3 regions of the Pseudomonas sp. Ost2 genome follow, and region 1 is predicted to be linked to each of the others. Evidence: predicted binding sites of a transcription regulator. Region 1 holds the regulator's gene; each other region holds the start of a gene.
The links. Region 1 encodes sigma-54, which starts transcription at its own class of promoters, with help from an activator protein. Its sites were predicted from a motif close to ANTGGCATNNANNTTGCTNT; they were not measured.
Positions count from the first base shown of each region.

Region 2: KI243_RS09030 (circularly permuted type 2 ATP-grasp protein) is a predicted target of sigma-54. The motif match lies at 2,678-2,697, and genes of this name have one in related genera.
Region 3: glnA (type I glutamate--ammonia ligase) is a predicted target of sigma-54. The motif match lies at 5,685-5,704, and genes of this name have one in related genera.

Region 1 covers NZ_AP021904.1:1,186,344-1,194,251, reverse strand. Annotated here, with positions in the region: gene KI243_RS05200 (HAD family hydrolase) at 1-424, shown strand, start outside; gene lptC (LPS export ABC transporter periplasmic protein LptC) at 433-1,005, shown strand; gene lptA (lipopolysaccharide transport periplasmic protein LptA) at 992-1,537, shown strand; gene lptB (LPS export ABC transporter ATP-binding protein) at 1,537-2,262, shown strand; gene KI243_RS05180 (RNA polymerase factor sigma-54) at 2,449-3,942, shown strand; gene raiA (ribosome-associated translation inhibitor RaiA) at 4,020-4,325, shown strand; gene ptsN (PTS IIA-like nitrogen regulatory protein PtsN) at 4,335-4,799, shown strand; gene rapZ (RNase adapter RapZ) at 4,802-5,659, shown strand; gene KI243_RS05160 (HPr family phosphocarrier protein) at 5,676-5,948, shown strand; partial or broken gene KI243_RS32830 (ZIP family metal transporter) at 6,028-6,141, opposite strand; gene KI243_RS05155 (superoxide dismutase) at 6,173-6,784, opposite strand; gene KI243_RS05150 (hypothetical protein) at 6,786-7,226, opposite strand; gene KI243_RS05145 (class II fumarate hydratase) at 7,253-7,908, opposite strand, start outside.
Region 2 covers NZ_AP021904.1:2,019,476-2,027,383, forward strand. Annotated here, with positions in the region: gene KI243_RS09005 (hypothetical protein) at 1-388, shown strand, start outside; gene KI243_RS09010 (YkgJ family cysteine cluster protein) at 538-792, shown strand; gene KI243_RS09015 (START domain-containing protein) at 836-1,444, shown strand; gene KI243_RS09020 (hypothetical protein) at 1,651-1,887, shown strand; gene KI243_RS09025 (ribonuclease E inhibitor RraB) at 2,102-2,440, shown strand; gene KI243_RS09030 (circularly permuted type 2 ATP-grasp protein) at 2,730-4,139, shown strand; gene KI243_RS09035 (alpha-E domain-containing protein) at 4,151-5,101, shown strand; gene KI243_RS09040 (transglutaminase family protein) at 5,098-5,901, shown strand; gene KI243_RS09045 (cytochrome c) at 5,947-6,771, opposite strand; gene KI243_RS09050 (rhodanese-like domain-containing protein) at 6,781-7,257, opposite strand; gene KI243_RS09055 (acetyl-CoA C-acetyltransferase) at 7,824-7,908, shown strand, end outside.
Region 3 covers NZ_AP021904.1:396,602-404,509, reverse strand. Annotated here, with positions in the region: gene KI243_RS01820 (glycogen/starch/alpha-glucan phosphorylase) at 1-1,103, opposite strand, end outside; gene KI243_RS01815 (YkgJ family cysteine cluster protein) at 1,369-1,803, shown strand; gene typA (translational GTPase TypA) at 2,058-3,878, opposite strand; gene thiI (tRNA uracil 4-sulfurtransferase ThiI) at 4,017-5,471, opposite strand; gene glnA (type I glutamate--ammonia ligase) at 5,803-7,209, shown strand; gene KI243_RS01795 (cupin domain-containing protein) at 7,456-7,872, shown strand.

The sequences.
Region 1 (7,908 bases):
CACCGAATTCAAGTCGTTCAGCACCCTGGACGGCCAGGGCATCAAGATGCTGATGGCCGCGGGCGTGCAAACCGCTATCATCAGCGGCCGCAAGACCACGCTGGTCGAGCGGCGCGCGAAGAACCTCGGTATCCCGCACGTGTTCCAGGGTCGTGAAGACAAACTGGTGGTGCTTGACGCCCTGCTGGCCGAACTCGGCCTAAGCTATGAACAGGTTGCCTATCTGGGCGACGACCTGCCGGACCTGCCGGTGATCCGTCGCGTCGGGCTGGGCATGGCCGTGGCCAACGCCGCGGGTTTTGTCCGCGAGCACGCGCACGGTGTCACCCAGGCCCGTGGCGGCGAAGGTGCCGCCCGCGAATTCTGCGAGTTGATCCTGCGTGCCCAGGACAGCCTTGAAGCGGCCCACGCCGCCTACCTGTAGAGCTATTTATGCTGAGCAAGAAAATTCGCAATATTGTGCTGTTCGCAGTTATTGCCGCCCTGTTCGCGGCTGTTGGCTACTGGAACATCAGCCCGGAACGCTTCCTGGAGCAGACGGCCGCGCCAGTCGACAGCACGCTCGTCGACTACTATGCGATCAACGCCCACAGCGTCCAGTACATGCCCGACGGCAAGGTGCAGTACGACATGACCGGCGACAAGGTCGAGCACCTCAAGGTGTCCGATGTGACCCTGGTGACCAAGCCCGACCTGCAACTCTATCGCGGCACGGCCTTCCCCTGGCACGTCCAGAGCGAACGCGCCGAGGTCAATCCGGACGGCACCCAGGTCGAACTGATCGACTCGGTACGCATCGCGCGCACCGATGAGAAGCAACGCAATATCGTCATCACCAGTAGCCGAATGACAGTATTCCCGCAGAAGCAATATGCGCAGACCGAGCAAGCCGTTAGAATCGACGGCCCCAACGGCGTGACCACGGGCACAGGCATGAAAGCCTATTTGGAAGAAAGCAGGATGCACCTGCTATCGAACGTAAGAGGACAGTATGAGTCTCGTTAAAACCCTCCCGATTTTGCTCAGCCTGGGCGCAGCACTGGGAAGCGTGAGCGCCTGGGCTCTGCCGAACGACAGCGAGCAGCCCATCCGCATTCAAGCTGACGACGCTCAACTGGATGACAAGCAAGGCATCGCCACCTACAAGGGCGACGTCATCATCACTCAGGGTTCGATGATCGTTAAGGGTAATACCGTGACGCTCACCCGCACCAAGGACGGCGCCATCGACGTGGTGACTTCCGTGGGCAACCTGGCCTACTTCGAACAGCGGCAGAAAGCCACCGACCCGCAGCCGGTCAAGGGCTACGGCAAGACCATCCAGTACCATGCGCAACAGAACCGCATCGTCCTGATCGACCAGGCCAAGGTGATCAACGATGGCAACACCACCGAAGGCGAGAAGATCGTCTACGACACGGTGAAGCAGGTGGCTACCGCCGGTCGCGCCAATGGCACGCCGATCACCACGCCACGCCAGCGCATCGACATGGTTATCCAACCGAAAAAGAAAACTGACGAGCAAAAGGCCCAGTAATGGCAATTTTGAAAGCTCAGCATCTGGCCAAAGCCTACAAGAGTCGCCAGGTGGTGCGTGACGTCAGCCTGTCGATCGAAAGCGGCCAGATTGTCGGCCTGCTCGGCCCCAACGGTGCCGGCAAGACCACCTGCTTCTACATGATCGTCGGCCTGGTCCAGGCCGACCAGGGTCGCGTGCTGATCGACGACCAGGACGTCAGCCACCAGCCGATGCACGGCCGCGCGCGCGCGGGTATCGGCTACCTGCCCCAGGAAGCCTCGATCTTCCGCAAGCTCTCGGTGGCCGACAACATCATGGCGATCCTCGAGACCCGCAAGGAACTCGACAAGGCCGCCCGGCGCAAGGAACTGGAAAGCCTGCTGCAGGAGTTCCACATCAGCCATATCCGTGACAACCTCGGCATGAGCCTGTCCGGTGGTGAACGCCGCCGGGTGGAAATCGCCCGCGCCCTGGCCACCGCGCCCAAGTTCATACTGCTGGACGAACCGTTCGCCGGCGTCGACCCGATTTCCGTGGGCGACATCAAGCAGATCATCCATCACCTCAAGGCCAAGGGCATCGGTGTACTGATCACCGACCACAACGTCCGCGAGACCCTGGACATCTGCGAAACCGCTTATATCGTCAATGATGGGCAACTGATCGCCGAAGGCGATTCGGCCACCATCCTGGCCAACGAGCTGGTCAAGGAAGTCTATCTGGGCCATGAGTTCCGCCTGTAAGCCCGACGGTGTTTGACTACCCGCCTGAGCGCCGGAATGTTCGATAAAGCGTCACATGCTTTTATTGTTACAGCGCTCTAGGCAAACACTCCGGTTTCAGGCATATAATTTGCTTATGTTTGGCGCTTCGGCGCCCTGTAGTGGATGGCGCATGCGCGCCGGCAAATAAGGTGTTAAGCCCCTGCCATGAAACCATCGCTAGTCCTGAGAATGGGCCAGCAGCTGACGATGACACCGCAGCTGCAACAGGCCATCCGCCTGCTCCAATTGTCGACCCTGGACCTTCAGCAGGAAATCCAGGAGGCCCTGGAATCCAATCCGATGCTCGAACGCCAGGAAGAAGGCGACGACTTCGATAATGCCGATCCACTGGCCGACAACGCCGAGCAAAAACCCAACACCGACGTCCAGGAACCCTCCTACCAGGAAACCGCGCCCACGGTCGACAACCTCGAGGAAGGCGACTGGAACGAACGCATTCCCAACGAACTCCCGGTCGACACCGCCTGGGAAGACGTCTACCAGACCAGCGCCAGCAGCCTGCCCAGCAACGATGACGACGAGTGGGACTTCACCACCCGTACATCCGCCGGGGAAAGCCTGCAAAGCCACCTGCTGTGGCAGCTGAACCTGGCCCCGATGTCCGACACCGACCGGCTGATCGCCGTGACCCTGATCGACTGCATCAACAATCAGGGCTACCTGGACGAGACCCTCGAGGAAATCCTCGACGCCTTCGATCCGGAACTGGACATCGAGCTCGACGAGATCGAAGCCGTCCTGCACCGCATCCAGCAGTTCGAACCGGCCGGCATCGGCGCGCGCAACCTCGGCGAATGCCTGCTGCTGCAATTGCGCCAGCTGCCGGCCAAGACCCCGTGGCTGAGCGAAGCGCAACGCCTGGTCAGCGACTACATCGACCTGCTGGGCAGCCGCGACTACAGCCAGCTGATGCGCCGCATGAAGCTCAAGGAAGACGAGCTGCGCCAGGTCATCGAGCTGGTGCAGAGCCTCAACCCGCGCCCGGGCTCGCAGATCGAGTCCACCGAAGCCGAATACGTGGTGCCCGACGTCATCGTGCGCAAGGACAACGAGCGCTGGCTGGTGGAACTGAACCAGGAGTCGGTGCCACGCCTGCGGGTCAATCCGCAGTACGCCGGTTTTGTCCGCCGTGCCGATACCAGCGCCGACAACACCTTCATGCGCAACCAGTTGCAGGAAGCCCGCTGGTTCATCAAGAGCCTGCAGAGCCGCAACGAAACCCTGATGAAGGTCGCCACCCAGATCGTCGAGCACCAGCGCGGTTTCCTGGAATATGGCGATGAAGCGATGAAGCCGCTGGTCCTGCATGACATCGCCGAAGCCGTGGGCATGCACGAGTCGACGATTTCCCGGGTCACCACGCAGAAATTCATGCATACCCCCCGCGGTATTTATGAGCTGAAATACTTTTTCTCCAGCCATGTCAGCACCTCCGAAGGCGGCGAATGCTCGTCCACGGCGATCCGCGCGATCATCAAGAAACTGGTTGCGGCGGAAAATCAGAAAAAGCCGTTGAGTGACAGCAAGATCGCTGGTTTACTGGAGGCACAAGGCATTCAGGTCGCCCGTCGTACCGTCGCCAAGTACCGCGAGTCCCTCGGGATCGCGCCTTCCAGCGAACGGAAGCGGTTGATGTAACCGCCGGGCGTGCCACAGCGTTCCAGTGGCAGGCATACGCCTGCCGCTTTATGCACTGGCAACGAAGGAGAAGCTGTATGCAAGTCAACATCAGTGGACACCAACTGGAAGTGACCGAACCCCTGCGTGCCTACATCGGCGAGAAGCTCGACCGATTAGAGCGCCACTTCGACAAGATCACCAACGTACAGGTGACAATGGCCGTCGAAAAACTGAAGCAGAAAATCGAAGCCACTCTGCACATTCACGGTGGTGAGGTGGTCGCCAACGCCGAACATGACGACATGTATGCCGCGATCGACCTGCTTACCGACAAGCTGGACCGCCAACTGAAAAAGCATAAGGAAAAGAACCTGCACCTGCTCCAAGGTACAGGTCGCTAACACCCACCCATGATTCGACTTGAAAACATCCTGACCCCCGGCCGTTCCCTGGTGAACGTGCCGGGCGGCAGTAAAAAACGCGCCCTCGAACAAATTGCCAACCTGATCGCCCGTGAAGTGCCTGATCTGGAAATGCAGGATGTCTACGAGAGCCTGATTGCCCGTGAAAAACTCGGCTCGACCGGTTTTGGCAACGGCATCGCCATTCCCCACTGCCGCCTCAAAGGTTGCGAGTCGCCCATCAGTGCCCTGATGCACCTGGACGCTCCCATCGATTTCGACGCCATCGACGGTGCCCCGGTCGACCTGCTGTTCGTACTGCTGGTCCCGCAGGCCGCCACCGATGCGCACCTGGAACTGCTCCGGCAGATCGCCAGCATGCTCGATCGCAAGGAGGTACGTGACCGCCTGCGTAGCGCACCGAGCAATGAAGCCCTGTATCAGGTTGTCCTGGACGTACAGAACGGTCATTAATCATGCGCTTGATCATCGTCAGCGGTCGCTCCGGCTCAGGTAAAAGCACTGCCCTCGATGTCCTCGAGGACAACGGCTATTACTGCATCGACAACCTGCCGGCCGGCCTGCTGCCGGAACTGGCCGAGCGGGCGCTGATCCATACCGAGCTGGCACAACCGCTGGTCGCCGTGTCCATTGACGCGCGCAACCTGCCCAGCCACCTGTCGCGTTTTCCCGAGTTGCTGGACGAAGTCCGCGGCCGGCATATCCAGTGTGACGTGCTGTACCTGGACGCCGACGAGGAAACCCTGCTCAAGCGTTTCTCCGAGACCCGCCGGCGCCATCCCCTGAGCAGCGCCAACCGTTCGCTGGCCGAAGCCATCCGCGACGAGAGCAACCTGCTGGGACCGATTGCCGACCTCGCCGACCTCAAGGTCAACACCACCAACCTCAACCTGTACCAGCTACGGGATACCATCAAGCTGCGCCTGCTGAACCAGCCGGAACCGGGGACCGCGTTCCTGGTGGAGTCGTTCGGCTTCAAGCGCGGCATGCCGGTGGACGCCGACCTGGTATTTGACGTACGGTGCCTGCCCAATCCGTACTGGAAACCCGAACTGCGCGAGCAATCCGGGCTCGACGGCCCGGTGGCCGAGTACCTGGCCGCGCAACCGGATGTCGAGGAAATGTTCCAGGACATTTCCAGCTACCTGCTCAAATGGTTGCCACGCTTCGCCGCCAGCAACCGGGCTTATGTCACCATTGCCATTGGCTGTACCGGCGGGCACCATCGCTCCGTCTACCTGACCGAACGCCTTGGCCAGGTTCTGCAACAATCCCTGAAGAACGTCCAGGTCCGCCACCGCGACCTTAGCTGAAAGGATCACCATCGCGATGCCCGCTCTGGAAATTGAAATCATCAACAAACTGGGTTTGCATGCCCGCGCTTCCGCCAAGTTCGTCGGCGTTGCCGGTCAGTACCCCTGTCAGATCCGGGTAGGTCGTACGCCCGAGAGCATGGTCGATGGCAAGAGCATCATGGCCATGATGATGCTGGCGGCCGGCAAGGGCACCATGATCCACATGCAGACCGAAGGCGAACAGGAAGACGAGGCGATGGCGGCACTGGTGGCGCTGATCAACAACTACTTCGATGAGGGCGGTTGAGCTGGCGCGACGCCGCACCGCAGTGATGGCGTTCGACTGAACGCCATGGGACCGGGCTGACTCCCTGCTACAGCCCTTCCAGCCAGCCCAGCAGTCGGGCAACCAGCAACACCATCCCCGCCAGCAGCAACAGCCAGCCGACTCCGAAGCGAAATAGTCGCCCTCTGCTCATTGCCACGGTTTCAGTCCCCATCATCGGCTTTGGATCTTGTTGGTTATAGGGTTCACGCCAGTGCCGCGAGATAACGCCGTTCGACCTCTGGCCAGTTGATCACGTTGTAGAACGCATTGATGTATTCCGGACGGCGGTTCTGGTACAGCAGGTAATAGGCGTGCTCCCAGACATCCAGGCCGAGGATCGGGGTATTGCCGTTCATCAGCGGGCTGTCCTGGTTACCGCTGCTTTCAACCACCAGCTTTTTCTGCGGGGTCACGCTCAACCAGGCCCAACCGCTGCCGAAGCGCGTCAGTGCCGCCTTGGTAAAGGCCTCCTTGAACGCCTCGAAGCCGCCCAGTTGTTCGTCGATGGCCTGGCCCAGCGCCGCTTCCGGCTCACCGCCACCCAACGGGCTCATGACCGCCCAGAACAGCGAATGGTTGGCATGGCCACCACCGTGGTTGATCACAGCCGGGCGGATCTTTTCCGGCAGTTGCTGGACCGCGGCCACCAGTTCTTCCACCGGCCAATCGGCCCATTCCAAGCCCTCCACCGCCGCATTGAGGTTGGTGATGTAGGTCTGATGATGCCTGGTATGGTGGATTTCCATGGTCTTGGCATCGATATGCGGTTCCAGGGCATCGTAGTTGTAAGGCAGCGCAGGCAAGGTGTAGGTCATTTCAATGAACTCCATGTTGATGACGCGTCGGGGTCGATCCCGAGGAGGCCGTCTGGCTGTAGAGCAGGCGGCTGGTGCGGGGGTATTCGCCGTGTTCGCTGATAAAGGCGAGCAATTCGACGTAGGTCTTGCTGCTCTGATGCATCGCCGCCTCGCGCAGTGGCGGCGCAAGCCGGGTGTCCTGCATCGTCTGCAGCAGGCGCTGATGGATCGCGCACAGGTACTCGACGCTTTCTTCGGGCTGATTGAGCCGCAAGTGGAGGTCCGCCAGGTTGTGGTGGGAAATCACGCAGGCGGCCACCGCCTCCTCGGCGTCCGGCCAGCGCTCGAACAACACCTGTGCCAGGGCCAGGGCCTGCAGGTAGTGCTCGCGGGCATCGACCAGCTCGCCCAGGTTGAAATAGCGGTTGGCCCTTTCGATCGTGCGTTTCCAGTGTTCCATGACGAACCTCCAGGCAATGCAGTGGGTTACACGCCGCCAGCGGTGAGCTTTTCCGGATCCAGCAGGGTTTCCAGCTGGCTGCGCGGCAGATCGGTGTGTTCAAGCGCGACATCGATGATCGGACGGCCTTGCTGATAGGCCTTCTTGGCAATCTCGGCGGCCTTCTGGTAGCCGATGATCGGGTTGAGTGCGGTGACCAGGATCGGATTGCGCGACAACGCTTCCTTGAGCTTGGCTTCGTTGACCTTGAAGCTGGCGATAGCCTTGTCGGCCAGCAGGCGACTGACGTTCGCCAGCAGTTCGATACTGCTCAACAGATTCTGGGCGATGATCGGCAGCATCACGTTCAGTTCGAAGTTGCCTGACTGCCCGGCCACGGTGATCGCACTGTCGTTGCCGATGACCTGCGCCGCCACCATCGCGGTAGCCTCCGGGATCACCGGATTGACCTTGCCCGGCATGATCGACGATCCCGGCTGCAAGGCTTCCAGCTCGATCTCGCCGAGGCCGGCCAGGGGGCCGGAGTTCATCCAGCGCAGGTCGTTGGCGATCTTCATCAGCGACACCGCGGTGGTTTTCAACTGACCGGACACCGCGACAGCCGTGTCCTGGGAGCCGATCAGCGCAAACAGGTTATGGCCCGGGGTGAATTGCACATGGGTCAAGGCGCTCAGTTGCCGAC
Region 2 (7,908 bases), 830 kb from region 1:
GGCGACCGCCAAGCCGACAGGCAAGGCCGGCAAGACCCCCGCGCCGCAAAAGAAACCCGCACCGAAAAACACCGCCCCGGTGAAAAAGCGTGCGCCTGTCGCGTCCAGGTCCAAGCCGGCCAGCGAGGTGGTGAAGACCCGCCTGCCACCGGCCAAGCTGGACCTGAGCCTGCCCCAGGACCTCGTCAACAAGATGCAGCCGGTGGGTACGGTGCCGCTGTCCAAGAGCCGCCCGCTGTTGCCGCAGATGTTCGGTGAGAAGCCTCCGGGCCAGACGCCGTTTCAGCTCAACGGTCGCTTGCTGAGCAATGAGATGGATCTGCAATTGCGCAACGAGAGCCGGCGGGAAGTGGAAGGCGCGGCCCTGGATTTCGAGTTCAAGCAGTAGATCCCTTCGTTCGGTCATGACACTTCGTCGGTGACTGACCGGTCATATAGCCTGTCATTGAAAAACAATTGTGCGACCAATTTTAAACAGCCGTTTTAGCGGTTACTCTGTCTTCCACACCCCGGGTCCGTTGCGAGGAGCGTGTCGTCATGAACTGCCGTGAAGGTTGTGGCGCCTGTTGCATCGCGCCTTCCATCAGCTCGCCGCTGCCCGGCATGCCGGACGGCAAGCCGGCCGGAGAACGTTGCCTGCATCTCTCGGTCGAACACCTGTGCGAGTTGTTCGGCAAGCCTGAGCGACCGGCTGTATGCGGTGGTTTCAAGGCCGATCCCGAGGTCTGTGGCGATAGCCGTGAAGAAGCCATTCGCCTGATCGGCTGGTGGGAGGAAATGACGGCGGCTTGAGGTGTGTTCAATGAACGGAACTTTGACAATAAGGAATAAAACAATGGGTTCGCTGCATCGAATGGCTGTGGTTTGTGGCTTGACTGTCCTGTTGACCGGTACTGCCTGCGCGGAAACCTGGGAAACGGCCAAGGACGAAAACGGGATCAAGGTTTCACTCAGCGAAGTGGCCGGTTCCAAGTACAAGGCCTATCAGGGCGTGACGACGATCAAGGCTTCGGTGGCCAAGATCCGCGCCTTGCAGGAAGACGTGGCCGGCGCCTGCTCCTGGATCCACGAGTGCAAGTCGCAGAAGCTGGTGGACAAGAAAGGTGACGAGAGCTGGACCTATACCCAGTTCAAGGCGCCGTTCCCGGTCACGGATCGCGACTCCTACCTGCATATCACCACCACCCAGGCCGCCGATGGCACCCTGACTCGCAAGCTGGAAGGCGTGCCGACCTACAAGCCGGAAGAGAAGGGTTATGTGCGCGTGGCCCAGGTCGCGGGCTTCTGGAAGCTGGTGCCCAAGGGTGACAACCTCACCGAAGTGACCTACCAGGTGCACACCGAGCCAGGCGGCAGCGTGCCTTCGTGGCTGGCGAACAAGTTCGTGGTGGATGCGCCGTACAACACCTTGCAAGCCCTCAAGGAACACGCCGAGAAGCCGTGAGGCGTTGAAGGGGTTTGTGGGAGTGGGCTTATGTGGGAGCGGGCTTGCCCGCGAAGCTTTTGCGCCCTTGAGGGCGCCTTCGCGGGCAAGCCCGCTCCCACAAGGTTCCCCACAAGGTTCATCCTCCGCAAGATCTCTGAACGATCCTCGCTGCCGAGCAGTCCAGATGTTGTAAGCCCGGCTTGGGCTTTATCGAGGAGACACCGATGAAAATGTGGGAAGTCACTTTCGTGGACGATCATGGTGTTCAGACCGTCGAGCACTTCGATTGTGAGCGCGAACCCAGCATGGAGGAGGCCGCGCAACTGATTCGCGCCAAGCTGCTGCCGGTTCCGGCCGAGCTGGACCTCAACGACCTGGAGGGACGCCGGGCCGATCCAACGGTCAAGAGCCTCAAGGACCAGAACAGCATCCAGATCCTGCACATCGCACCGGCTTCATGAAACTGTATTTTTCCCTCTCGGACCCTCTGGCAGAGCTGCTGGCATCGCGCTACTCTGCAATCGAGATCAGCGAATGATTCGCTAAGGTGGTCTGATCTTGTCAGCTACATGCTTGTTTCCCGGTCGGCAGATACCTGTCGAACTGCCAGCACCGCCCGGTGCCTGGTTCGGGAGTACGGAAAGTCTATCCAACGCTTGCTGAGGAGGACGTTTCATGAGCACAGCCTATCAAGAAGACATCAGCAGCCAGGTGCTGCGCCGCATGAAAGAAGGCGGTTTTGATTTCGCACGCATCCATCCCATCGAGTTCTATGCCATTTTCCCGGACGAGGAGCGGGCACGCAGGGCAGCAGGCAAGTTTCGTGGTGAATCCTTGAATGCCCAGGTCAGTGCCAGGGACGACGGTGCCTGGTATCTGGAGCTGAGCAAGGTGATGTACGCCACCTATGGCGGCATCGATGACTTCGAGCACGACTTCGGGGCGGTGGTCGAACCCCTGGGTGGTGTGATCGAAGGCTGGGGCGTCAAACATCCGATACGTGCGCTCAACTGAACGCATCGATCTCCACACGGCAGCGGCTGACCTCGGGGTCGGCCGTTTTTGTTTGTAAAAAACACGCACAAAAAAAGGCCGCCCGGGCAGGCCGCCGAACGAGGGCTATGCTGGTTATAGCCATAAGCTTGCTTCGCAATGAAGCGCGGCTGATCGCATTGGGGCGTTTACTGCACAGCTATGGTGCGGCGCAGGTTGGGTGTTTATCCAACTTATTGATATCTAAGCGTTTATGCCGATGGCACGGGCCTTGCGAAGGCTCTTGTGACCGGGTGACAAGGAGCACGGCATGATCCGCACCTATTTTGATGAGATGTACGATGCAGGCGGCCAGGTCCGCCCGCATTACCGGGAGTTTGCTCGTTGGCTGGCGGATACTCCGCAGGAGTTGCTGGCCCAACGGCGACGCGAGGCCGATCTGCTGTTTCATCGCGCCGGGATTACCTTCACCCTTTATGGCGACGACCAGGGCACCGAGCGCCTGATCCCCTTCGACACGATTCCCCGCAGTATTCCCGCCAGCGAATGGCGGATCGTCGAGCGCGGCTGCATCCAGCGGGTCAAGGCGCTGAACATGTTTCTCGCCGACCTCTACCATGAGCAGCGCATCATCAAGGCCGGGATCATTCCCGCCGAACAGGTGCTGGCCAACGAGCAGTACCAGTTGGCGATGCAGGGCCTGAACCTGCACCGTGATATCTATTCGCATATTTCCGGGGTCGACCTGGTCCGCGATGGCGACGGTACCTACTACGTCCTCGAAGACAACCTGCGCACCCCCAGCGGCGTGAGCTACATGCTCGAAGACCGCAAGATGATGATGCGCCTGTTCCCCGAGCTGTTCGCCGCCCAGCGCATCGCCCCCATCGACCATTACCCGAACCTGCTGCTCGACACCCTGAAAAGCTCCAGCCCGCTGGATAACCCGAGCGTCGTGGTACTGACCCCCGGACGCTTCAACAGTGCGTTCTTCGAACATGCGTTCCTGGCCCGGGAAATGGGGGTGGAACTGGTGGAGGGTGCCGACCTGTTCGTGCGTGACGACAAGGTCTTCATGCGCACCACCGACGGCCCCAAGCAGGTGGACGTGATCTATCGCCGGCTCGACGATGCCTTCCTCGATCCACTGGCGTTCAATCCCGATTCGATGCTGGGCGTACCGGGCCTGCTGTCGTCCTATCGTTCCGGCAATGTCGTACTGGCGAACGCCATCGGCACCGGGGTCGCCGACGACAAGTCGGTGTATCCCTTCGTCACCGACATGATCCGCTTCTACCTGGACGAAGAGCCGATCCTGAAGAACGTGCCGACCTGGCAATGCCGCAAGCCCGAGGAACTCTCCCACGTGCTGGCGCATCTACCAGAACTGGTGGTCAAGGAAACCCAGGGTTCCGGTGGCTACGGCATGCTGGTCGGCCCGGCGGCGAGCGCCGCGGAAATCGAAAATTTCCGCGCCCGGCTCAAGGCCAAGCCTCACGCCTATATCGCCCAGCCGACGCTGTCACTGTCGACCTGTCCGACCTTTGTTGAAAGCGGCATAGCTCCGCGCCACATCGATCTGCGCCCATTTGTCCTGTCCGGTCGTGAAACCCGTGTCGTGCCAGGCGGGCTTACCCGCGTCGCGCTGCGCGAAGGCTCCCTGGTGGTCAACTCGTCCCAAGGGGGCGGAACCAAGGACACCTGGGTGGTCGAGGATTAAGGAAGCCTGCCATGTTAAGTAGAACTGCCTCGGATTTGTACTGGATGTCGCGCTACCTGGAGCGAGCGGAAAACCTCGCGCGGATGCTCGACGGGAGTTACTCGCTGTCGCTGATGCCGCAGGACGGCCGTGGCGATGGCCTGCACGAAATGGCCATGCCGCTGTTGATCACCGGCACCCTGGATGACTACCTGGAGCGCCATGGCGACCTGCACGCCGAACGGCTGCTGCACTTCTTCGCCCTGGACGCCGAGAACCCGGCCAGCATCTACAGCTGCCTGCGCGCCGCGCGGGCCAGCGCCCATGCGGTACGTGGGCGGATTACCGCCGACATGTGGGAAAACATCAACGCCACCTGGCTGGAGATCCGCGGCATCGCCGACCAGGGCCTGGGCAACTACGGCATGAGCCGTTTCTGCGAATGGATCAAGGAGCGTTCGCACCTGTTCCGGGGCGCGTCCTACGGCACCATCATGCGCAACGATGCGTTCCGCTTCATTCGCCTGGGGACCTTTATCGAACGGGCCGACAACACCCTGCGCCTGCTCGACGCCCGCTATGACATGGCCGGCGACCAGGCCGATGCCGTCAGCGACCACACCGCCCATGCGTATTACCAGTGGAGCGCCTTGCTGCGGGCCCTGTCGTCGTTCGAGGCCTACACCGAGATCTACCGCGACGCCCCCGGTGCGCGCCAGGTGGCCGAGTTGCTGCTGCTGCGCGCCGATGTGCCGCGTTCGCTGCGGGCCTGCACGGAAGAAATCGACCAGATCCTCGCCAGCCTACCCGGCACCAACGGCCGGCCGGCGCAACGCCTGGCGGCCGAGATGGACGCGCGACTGCGCTATACCGGTATCGATGAAATCCTCGAAGAAGGCCTGCACGCCTGGCTGACCGAGTTCATTCCTCTGGTTGCCGAACTGGGCAACGCCATCCACAGTTCCTACCTGGAGGCTGCATGAGACTTTCCATTAGCCACGAGACCACCTATCACTACGCCGACCAGGTGCGGGCGAGCATCCAGTACCTGCGGCTGACCCCCCATGACAGCGAGCGCCAGCATGTGCTCAGCTGGCAGTTGAACCTGCCGCGCCCGGTGCGCGCGCAGCTCGATCCGTTCGGCAATATCCTCCATGTGCTGACCCTCGACGAGCCCCACGAAGCGATCATCATCGGTGCGCGTGGACAGGTCGATATCGACGAGCAGCGCGAGGCCGAGCACGAGAGCCAGTCGGCCCTGCCGTTCCTGCGCATGACCCGCCTGACCGAATCGGATGACGCGCTGCGCGGCTTCGCCGACCGGCAATGCCGCAAGCGCCGCGACCGTTCGGCGCTGATCGACCTGATGCAGGCGCTGAACCAGCACATGACCTATACGCCGGGCGTGACCGAGGTCGACACCAGCGCGGCCCAGGCTTTCGCCAAGCGTGCCGGGGTGTGCCAGGACCATACCCATGCGTTTCTGGCGTGCGCCCGCAGCCTGGGGATTCCGGCGCGGTACGTGTCGGGGTACCTGTACAGTGAAAACAGCGAGCACCTGTCCAGCCACGCCTGGGCGGAAGCCTGGCTGGACGATGCCTGGTACAGTTTCGACGTGACCAACCAGCTGGCCAGGCCGGAACGGCACCTGAAGCTGGCCGTGGGCCTGGATTACCTGGACGCCTGTCCGGTGCGCGGCATGCGCCGTGGCGGCGGTTTCGAGCAGATGCACGCCAAGGTGCTGGTGTCGCCGACACCGGTGTTGTCGGTACAGCAGCAGTAACCACGCCATACCGATCATTCCCACGCTCCGCGTGGGAATGATCGTCTATTGCGCGGGCACCTTGCGCTTGGCCATATGCTTTAGATAGCTCACCAGCAGATCCAATTCGCCGTCCGGTAGCACGGCCGGGGCGAACGCCGGCATCTTCGCCTGCGGCCAGTGGCGCAGGCCCTGTGGGTCGCGGATATAGCGCTTGAGAAAACCCTCGGCGAAGTATTCCGTCGGACTGTACGGCACGTTCAGGTCCGGACCGACCTGCGCATCTCCCGCGCCATTGAGCTTATGGCATGCCAGGCAGTTCTTCTGGAACAGCGCAAAGCCCTTGTTCACCGGATCGTTGGCCGCCAGTTTCGGATCGGGCAACAGCGCCGGGAAACGTTCCGCCACCGACGTCAGGCGCTTGATACTGGCGACCTGGAAAGGCCATTGCTCGGGGCTGATATGGCCGGCCTGCGGATGGGTCCACACCAGGTAGAACGGTCCGGCGCCGGGCTTGCCCTCCGCCAGCGGCGGCCAGGGTCTGGCCGGGTCTTCCACCGCCAGCCACGCTTGCGCGCCTTTCTGGTTGAGCAGGGGCCCGGCGCTCAGCTCGGCGGCGAAACCGTCCAGCGCCACCGCCTGCAGGTGATCGTCGGCCTTGATGCCGTCCAGCAGCGCCGCGACCGGTACAGCGCGATAGGTCATCTGGCGTTTGTAGGAAACATCGTCATCGATGGTGATGGTCTGGGCCTGGGGATGGGCCAGCAACGCCTCGGTTTCCCAGGTGCGGCTGCCGGAACCGAGGTCGAGGGTCAGTTGGGCGGCGTGCAGCGGAGCGCACAGCGGGACGATGCTCAGAAGGAAAGTGCTCAGCAGGGTCAATCGTTTCATGCGTTGGCTTTATTCCGTGGGAACGGCGGTAGGGGTGGCCTGGTCGGCGATATCGTCATCATTGTCGAAGGCCCAGGTCGGGGTGTCCTCGACGTGGTCGAACAGCGCATCGCGCAATTCGCTGTAGTTACCACCGTTCACGATACCGAAATACCCGCGTTTGACCAGCGTGTCCTCGGCTTCCAGGGCGTGCTGGTCGGTGTCGCTGTAGATGACCACGGTGGCATTGGGGTCGAGTACGACCTGGCGCAACTGATAGGCCAGGCCTTCGGCGCTGATGCCGGTGCCGTCTTCCAGGGTCAGGTCGACTTGCAGGGAGTTGTGGATATTGCCGGCGGCGAAGTCGCTGTTATTGCGCAGATCGAGGATCAGGGCGCCGTCGCGGATCTCGTCCACCGCCCGGTTTACATCGATGATGCCCGCGCGGACGGAGAAACTGCCGAGCAATGTGGTTGCGACGGCTGCGGCGGCGATCCAGTGGCGCATGAACCTGTCTCCATCAAGTCATGGCTCAAGATTGGCACACAAAAACGCACCTCGACAGGGAATCGGGATGAGAATTTGTGGTGATGTTGAAAAAACGCCACAGCGTCTAGCCGATCACTTTGGTGAGGTTCGGCAGAATAAGCAGAAGCGTGGTGGCGAATACGATCAAACCGGCCTGGCGGACTTTCGAGTGCTTGAACATGGCTGACTGCCTTTTGTTGTTATTCCTGAAGACGACTGCTCAATAACCGTGTGGGATACCCCGGCAAAACCCGGCGGCAACTCCTACAGGGATAACCTTAGAGCCCGCGTCACACTTGTCTTAGAACCATTTCATATGGAAGCCGGCGAAATTATTTTTAAAAAGGCATGAGGCATATGGCCAGCTGGCTAGCGGGCCGTTTGCTAGACACGTGCGTCCACTAAAACGGTTAAGCGCTTAGCACACTACCGTTCGTCCGAGCGTGAGGGTCAAGGCCGGTGAGCGCTTCGGTCATTGAATCCTGGAGAGCGGAGCCTAAGGTGGGAACAGGGCTTTTTTCCTACCAGAGCGGTTCGAGGACGTCATGACAGAGGCTTTGATATTCGATGCGGTGCGCACGCCCCGGGGCAAAGGCAAGGCCGATGGCGCCTTGTACAGCGTCAAGCCGG
Region 3 (7,908 bases), 790 kb from region 1:
GCCTCGGGCAGCAGGGTGTGGTTGGTGTAGGACAGCGTCTCGACCGTGACCTGCCAGGCCGCATCCCAGGTCACGCCGTGCAGGTCGACCAGTTGCCGCATCAGCTCGGCGACGGCAATCGACGGGTGGGTGTCATTGAGCTGGATCGCCGCGTGCTCGCCGAGGCTGAGCACCGAGTCATGCATGTTCTTGTGCCGGCGCAGCAGGTCCTGCAGGGACGCGGAGACAAAGAAGTATTCCTGGCGCAGCCGCAGTTCCTGGCCGGCCTCGGTGCTGTCCGCCGGGTAGAGCACGCGGGAGATGCTTTCGGCCCTGGCCACTTCGGCCACCGCTCCCAGGTGGTCACCGGCATTGAAGCGCTCCAGGTGCAGCTCTTCCGTTGCCCGTGCCCGCCACAGCCGCAGGGTGTTGACGCTGGCGCCGCGCCAGCCGACCACTGGCGTATCGTAGGCCACCGCCCGCACGGTTTCCGCCGGCCACCAGACCTGCCGGCTCAGGCCGGTCTCGTCCTGCACGGTTTCGACGCTGCCGCCGAAGCCCACCGGGTAGATCACTTCGGCGCGCTCGAACTCCCAGGGGTTGCCGAAGTCCAGCCAGTTCTCGGTCTGCTCCTGCTGCCAGCCGTCGACGATGGCCTGGCGGAACAGACCGTGCTCATAGCGAATGCCATAACCATGGCCGGCGATGCCCAAGGTCGACATGCTCTCCATGAAACACGCCGCCAGACGCCCCAGGCCACCGTTGCCCAGGGCCGCGTCGGGCTCCAGCAGGCGGATGCGCTCCAGGTCCACGCCGAGATCCACCAGCGCCTCGCGGGCGATATCCAGCAGGCCGAGGTTGCTCAGGCTGTCGTACAGCAGCCGGCCGATCAGGAATTCCAGGGAGAGGTAATAGACGCGCTTCTGGCCCTTGCGATAGATCTGTCGCGTGTGATCCATCCAGTGTTCGACCATATGGTCGCGTGCGGCCAGGGCAATCGCCTCGAACCAGTCGTGATCGAACGCGTGGTCGGGATCTTTACCCACCGCGTAGGTGAGTTTGGCAAGGACGGCGGCACGAAAGGCAGCCACCTCAGCGTCACGGACAAGCGGTTCCTGAGACATCGATGCGACCTCTAGCGAGATGGACGATTTAAAAGGCGAGTTGTCTGAGCCTAGTCGGTTCGACACAGAGCGATGGCTCTGGTTCGGGCTTTTTTCCGAGCATCGCGGGAAAGGCCCGATAAATCCGGAATGCTCCAAAAAGATGCAACCATGCGGCAAACTCCCTTCAAACGTGCGGTTGTGGGAAAAACCTTCAAAAGGTTGTTCACAAATCCACCAGCCCCGGTATCATCGCGCGCCCTGATACACCCTGGACAACAGCCGGATGAAACCCACCCTGATCGCCGCCGCGGAACTCGACCGCCTCGAAACCTGGCAGAAATACTCCAGCCATATGTGCGGAGGCTGCATGTCCAGCTGCTGCACCCTGCCCGTCGAGGTGAAGATCAAGGACCTGATCCGCATCGGCATCGTCGACGAGTTCGAGCGCGGCGACCCGCCGAAGAACATCGCCAAGCGCCTGCAGAAGGAAGGGATCGTCGAGCGCTACAACCAGAAGAGCGAGATCTTCACCCTGCAGCGCATGAGCAACAACGATTGCCTGTACCTGGATCGCAAGTCACGGCTGTGCACCATCTACGAAAAACGTCCGGACACCTGCCGTAACCATCCAAAAATCGGGCCACGCCCGGGGTATTGCGCCTACAAGCCAAAACCCGCCGCGCCCCAGGCACCGATCAGGACGCTGGAACGGTTCTGACCGGCCATTCGCGGGCAAGCCCGCTCCCACAGAGGGCGCCAGACTGCGGGGCGCCTCTTTGTGGGAGCCGGCTTGCTGGCGATGACGGCCGATCAGGCGATGCAAAGCTCACTGGCCTCATCGCCAGCAAGCCGGCTCCTACAGGTTTTGCGACAGTCTTGAGCCAGGGGTTGCATCAGCATTTCGGCCAGACAAACAAAAACGCCCCCGACCTTGCGGTCGGGGGCGTTTTTCATTCAGCCGGGGCTAGATGATCAAGCCTTGGCTTTCTTGGCAGCGCGGGTACGCTCGCTTTCGTCCAGGATCTTCTTGCGAAGACGGATGGACTTCGGAGTGACTTCGCACAGCTCGTCGTCCTGGATGAATTCCAGAGCCTGTTCCAGGGTGAAGCGAACAGGTGGAACCAGGGCGATGGTTTCGTCTTTACCCGAAGCACGCATGTTGTCGAGCTTCTTGCCCTTGGTAGGGTTGACGCCCAGGTCGTTGTCACGGCTGTTCAGACCAACGATCTGACCGTTGTAGATTTCCTGGCCGTGTTCGACGAACAGCTTGCCACGCGCCTGCAGGGTTTCCAGCGAGTAGGTCAGCGCCTTGCCGGTTTCGACCGAAACCAGTACGCCGTTCTGACGGCCGGACATGTCGCCGGACTTCATCACGTCGTAACGATCGAAGATCGAAGTCAGGATGCCAGCACCGGAAGTCAGGGTCAGGAACTCGTTACGGAAGCCGATCAGGCCACGGGCAGGGATGTTGTACTCAAGGCGCACACGGCCCTTGCCATCCGGAACCATGTTGGTCAGGTCGCCCTTGCGCAGACCCATCTGCTCCATGATTGCGCCCTGCGACTCTTCCGGCAGGTCGATGGTGACGTTCTCGTACGGTTCGTGCTTCACGCCGTCTACCATGCGGATGATCACTTCCGGACGGCCAACGCCCATTTCGAAGCCTTCGCGACGCATGGTTTCGATCAGAACCGAGAGGTGCAGCTCACCACGGCCGGAAACCTTGAACTTGTCGGCCGAGTCGCCTTCTTCAACGCGCAGTGCCACGTTGTACAGCAGCTCTTTGTCCAGACGTTCCTTGATGTTACGGGAAGTCACGAACTTGCCTTCTTTACCGCAGAACGGCGAATCGTTGACCTGGAAGGTCATGGATACGGTCGGTTCGTCAACGGTCAGCGGCTTCATCGCTTCGACGTTCAGTGGGTCGCACAGAGTGTCGGAGATGAACAGCTGGTCGAAGCCGCTGATGCAGACGATGTCGCCGGCAGAAGCTTCTTCAACGTCGACGCGGTGCAGGCCGTGGTGACCCATCAGCTTCAGGATACGACCGTTGCGGCGCTTGCCGTCGGCGTCGATGGCGACGACCGGAGTGTTCGGCTTGACGCGACCACGAGCGATACGGCCAACGCCGATCACACCCAGGAAGCTGTTGTAGTCCAGTGCGGAAATCTGCATCTGGAACGGACCGTCACGGTCGACTTTCGGCGCCGGAACGTGATCGACGACCGCCTGGTACAGCGGGGTCATGTCTTCCGCCATTTCGGTGTGGTCCAGACCGGCAATGCCGTTCAGGGCCGAGGCGTAGACGACCTGGAAGTCCAGCTGTTCTTCGGTGGCGCCCAGGTTGTCGAACAGATCGAAGATCTGGTCCAGAACCCAGTCCGGACGCGCGCCCGGACGGTCGACCTTGTTGATTACCACGATCGGACGCAGGCCGGCTTCGAAAGCCTTCTTGGTCACGAAACGGGTTTGCGGCATAGGGCCGTCCTGAGCGTCAACCAGCAGCAGAACGGAGTCGACCATCGACATCACGCGTTCTACTTCGCCGCCGAAGTCGGCGTGGCCCGGGGTGTCCACGATGTTGATGTGGTAGCCGTTCCAGTTGATGGCGGTGTTTTTCGCCAGGATGGTAATACCGCGCTCTTTTTCCTGGTCGTTGGAGTCCATCACGCGCTCGTCGTTGAGCTCGTTGCGCTCCAGGGTGCCGGATTGACGCAGGAGTTTGTCTACCAGGGTGGTCTTGCCATGGTCAACGTGAGCAATGATGGCGATGTTGCGTAGATTTTCGATCACTTGTGTATCTCGATCAGAGGATTCGGTGTGCTGACAAGTCTTGGCAGCGATTGACAGTAGTGTCCGGCGTGGCCGTTACAGCTTGACGGCGGCGTCGGGGGCCGGTGACGCAGGCCACAGGCAAACAGCCCCGGGCACTTAGCTCGGTCGATAAACGCGCACATTGGCATGCCCCTCACTGAGCAAATGGTGGGCATGCAGGCGACTCATCACGCCTTTGTCGCAATACAGCAGGTACTGGCGAGTAGGGTCCAGTTCCTTGAAACGAGCGTTCAGTGCATAAAACGGCATCGCTTGTACCTCGATGCCAGCGAGTTCCAGCGGCTCATCGTCCACGGCATCCGGATGCCGGATGTCGATCACGATATGACCCGCCAGCGCTTCGCTGACTTCTTCGATCTGCAAGTCCTGGCCCAATTCGTCGATCACCCGATCGATCGGCACCAGTTTGGCTCGCTCGAGCGCACGCTCGAGGATCGCCATGTCGAACTCTTTCTCTTCGTGTTCCACGCGACCGCGCTTGGCGTGGGTCTTGGGGTTGACCGAAATCACCCCGCAGTATTCGGGCATGTGCTTGGCGAAGTCGGCCGTGCCGATCCGGGTCGCCAGGTCGATGATGTCCTGCTTGTGGCTGGCGATCAGCGGGCGGATCACCAGCTTCTCGGTCACGCAGTCGATCACCGACAGGTTCGGCAGCGTCTGGCTGGAAACCTGGGAAATCGCCTCGCCGGTGACCAGCGCATCGATGTGCAACCGATCGGCCATGACTTCGGCCGCGCGCAACATCATACGCTTCAATACTACGCCCATATGACTGTTATCGACTTTTCCGAGAATTTCTCCCAGAACTTCCTCGAACGGCACGCTGATGAACAGCACCCGATGCGAGCTGCCGTACTTCTTCCACAGGTAATGGGCGACTTCCATCACCCCCAGTTCGTGGGCGCGCCCGCCGAGGTTGAAGAAGCAGAAATGGCTGATCAGGCCGCGACGCATCATCTGGTAGGCGGCAACGGTGGAGTCGAAGCCGCCGGACATCAGCACCAGGGTCTGCTCGACCGAACCCAGCGGGTAACCGCCGAGGCCGTCGTGCTGGCTGTGGATGACAAACAACCGTTGGTCGCGAATTTCCATCCGCACTTCGATTTCCGGCTCTTTCAGGGAAATCCCGGCGGCGTTGCACTGGCGGCGCAGCTGGCTGCCGACGTATTTCTCCACCTCCATCGAGGTAAAGACGTGCTTGCCGGCGCGCTTGCAGCGCACGGAAAAGACCTTGCCCGGCAACACGTCGCCGTAGTGCTGGCGGCACTTGGCGGTGATGTCGTCGAAGTCGCCCAGCGGGTACTCGTCGACCTGCAGCAAATGGGCGATCCCCGGGGTATTGCACAAGCGCGCGGTCAGCTCGTGCAGGGCCTTCGGGTCGGTCAGCGCGGTTTGCAGCTCGAGGTTGTCCCACACGCCATTCACCACCACGGCCGGGTCCAGGTCACGGAGCACGGCACGGATGTTCTTGGCCAGCTGGCGGATGAAACGCATCCGGACAGGGCGGCTCTTAATGGTGATTTCGGGGAAGACTTTTACGATTAGTTTCATGAAAACAGCGCGCGAAGGGCCGGCCGAAAAAGGGGGGCGCGGATTATAGCGGAAATTGCTCAAGGTTTAACCAGTTATTGTACAGACGGTTTTATCGCACCAAAAAAGACCGCCAATGCATTTTTCAGCACCATAAAGGTGCATTCCATGCACCGAAATTCTCCTATGCTGGCTGGAACGCTTGAGATTGGGGCAAAAAACCCATCACGGGGCACTGGCATGCAATTTGCTCCCTTGTGAGGCAGGTTGCCTTGGCCGAGTATTCGCGCCGGCATCACCACTATTTCAGGGCTAACTCCACTACCCAGCCCGAAGCCACCCGGAGGACACCATGTCGAAGTCGGTTCAACTCATCAAAGATCATGACGTTAAGTGGATTGATCTGCGCTTCACGGACACCAAAGGTACTCAGCACCACGTGACCATGCCGGCTCGCGATGCGCTGGACGACGAATTCTTCGAAATCGGCAAGATGTTCGACGGTTCCTCCATCTCCGGCTGGAAAGGCATCGAAGCTTCCGACATGATCCTGATGCCGGACGACAGCACTGCCGTGCTCGACCCGTTCACCGAAGAGCCGACCCTGATCCTGGTCTGCGACGTGATCGAGCCGTCGACCATGCAAGGCTACGACCGCGACCCACGTGCAATCGCCCGTCGCGCCGAGGAGTACCTGAAGTCCACCGGTATCGGCGACACCGCTTTCTTCGGTCCAGAGCCCGAGTTCTTCATCTTCGATTCGGTCAAGTTCAAGTCCGACATCTCCGGCTCCATGTTCAAGATCTTCTCCGAACAAGGTTCGTGGATGTCCGACCAGGACGTGGAAGGCGGCAACAAGGGCCACCGTCCAGGTATCAAGGGCGGCTACTTCCCGGTTCCTCCGTTCGACCACGACCACGAAATCCGTACTTCCATGTGCAACGCGCTGGAAGAGATGGGCCAGACCGTCGAAGTTCACCACCACGAAGTGGCGACTGCCGGCCAGAACGAAATCGGCGTGAAGTTCAACACCCTGGTTGCCAAGGCTGACGAAGTCCAGACCCTGAAGTACTGCGTACACAACGTGGCTGATGCCTACGGCCGTACCGCTACCTTCATGCCAAAACCGCTGTACGGCGACAACGGCTCGGGTATGCACGTTCACATGTCCATCTCCAAGGATGGCAAGAACACCTTCGCCGGCGAAGGTTATGCCGGCCTGTCCGACACCGCCCTGTACTTCATCGGCGGTATCATCAAGCACGGTAAGGCCCTGAACGGCTTCACCAACCCGTCGACCAACTCCTACAAGCGTCTGGTCCCAGGTTTCGAAGCTCCGGTAATGCTGGCCTACTCGGCTCGCAACCGTTCCGCCTCGATCCGTATTCCTTACGTCAACAGCCCAAAAGCCCGTCGTATCGAAGCCCGCTTCCCGGATCCGGCTGCCAACCCTTACCTGGCCTTCGCCGCACTGATGATGGCCGGCCTGGACGGTATCCAGAACAAGATCCACCCTGGCGATGCTGCCGACAAGAACCTGTACGACCTGCCGCCTGAAGAGGCCAAAGAGATCCCACAAGTTTGCGGCAGCCTGAAAGAAGCCCTGGAAGAGCTGGACAAAGGTCGTGCGTTCCTGACCAAGGGCGGCGTTTTCAGCGACGACTTCATCGATGCCTACATCGAGCTGAAAAGCGAAGAAGAAATCAAGGTCCGTACCTTCGTACACCCACTGGAATACGAGCTGTACTACAGCTGCTGATCCGGTTGCGCCTGCACGAGCAGGCGCTGCTTTCAGAAAATGCCCCGTATCGAAAGGTACGGGGCATTTTTCATGGGCGAGGTTTTTCGGGGCCGACGACGGGGCGATTCGAGATTTCTTGCAATGTTTAGGCACTAGCCAAGGCGTTCAGACCAGCGTTGACTATCCTCTCCGGGATTGGATCCAAATCCTACGGAAACCGCCACGCACGGACGGCGAATGCAACCCGACACGGAGAGTTAACCCATGACGTTTCCTTCAAGCACCATTGCCGAACAGCTCGACAGCAGCGAACCGAAGACACCCGCCACCCCGACCGCCGAAGTCCTGCTGCGCGCCAGCAGCGGCTGGGACGGCACCCCCTATGAAGCCTATCCCGCCGGACCGCCGGAACTGACCCTGCTGAGGATCAACATCCCCGCCGATACCGAACTGAACTGGCATATCCACCCCATCCCCAGCGCCGCCTACATCATCTCCGGTGAAGTGCTGGTCGAGACGCGGCAAGGCAACAAGCAGACCCTGCTGAAATCCGGCGATACGATCGCCGCCGTGGTCAATGTCGAGCATCGCGCCAGGACCGGGGCCGTCCCGGTGGACCTGATGGTGTTCTATGCCGGCAGCGAAGGCATGGCGCTGTCGGAGGCGACCGGGCCGGACTGACCCGACATGGATGGCGCGCGCCCCACGGCTGGATAC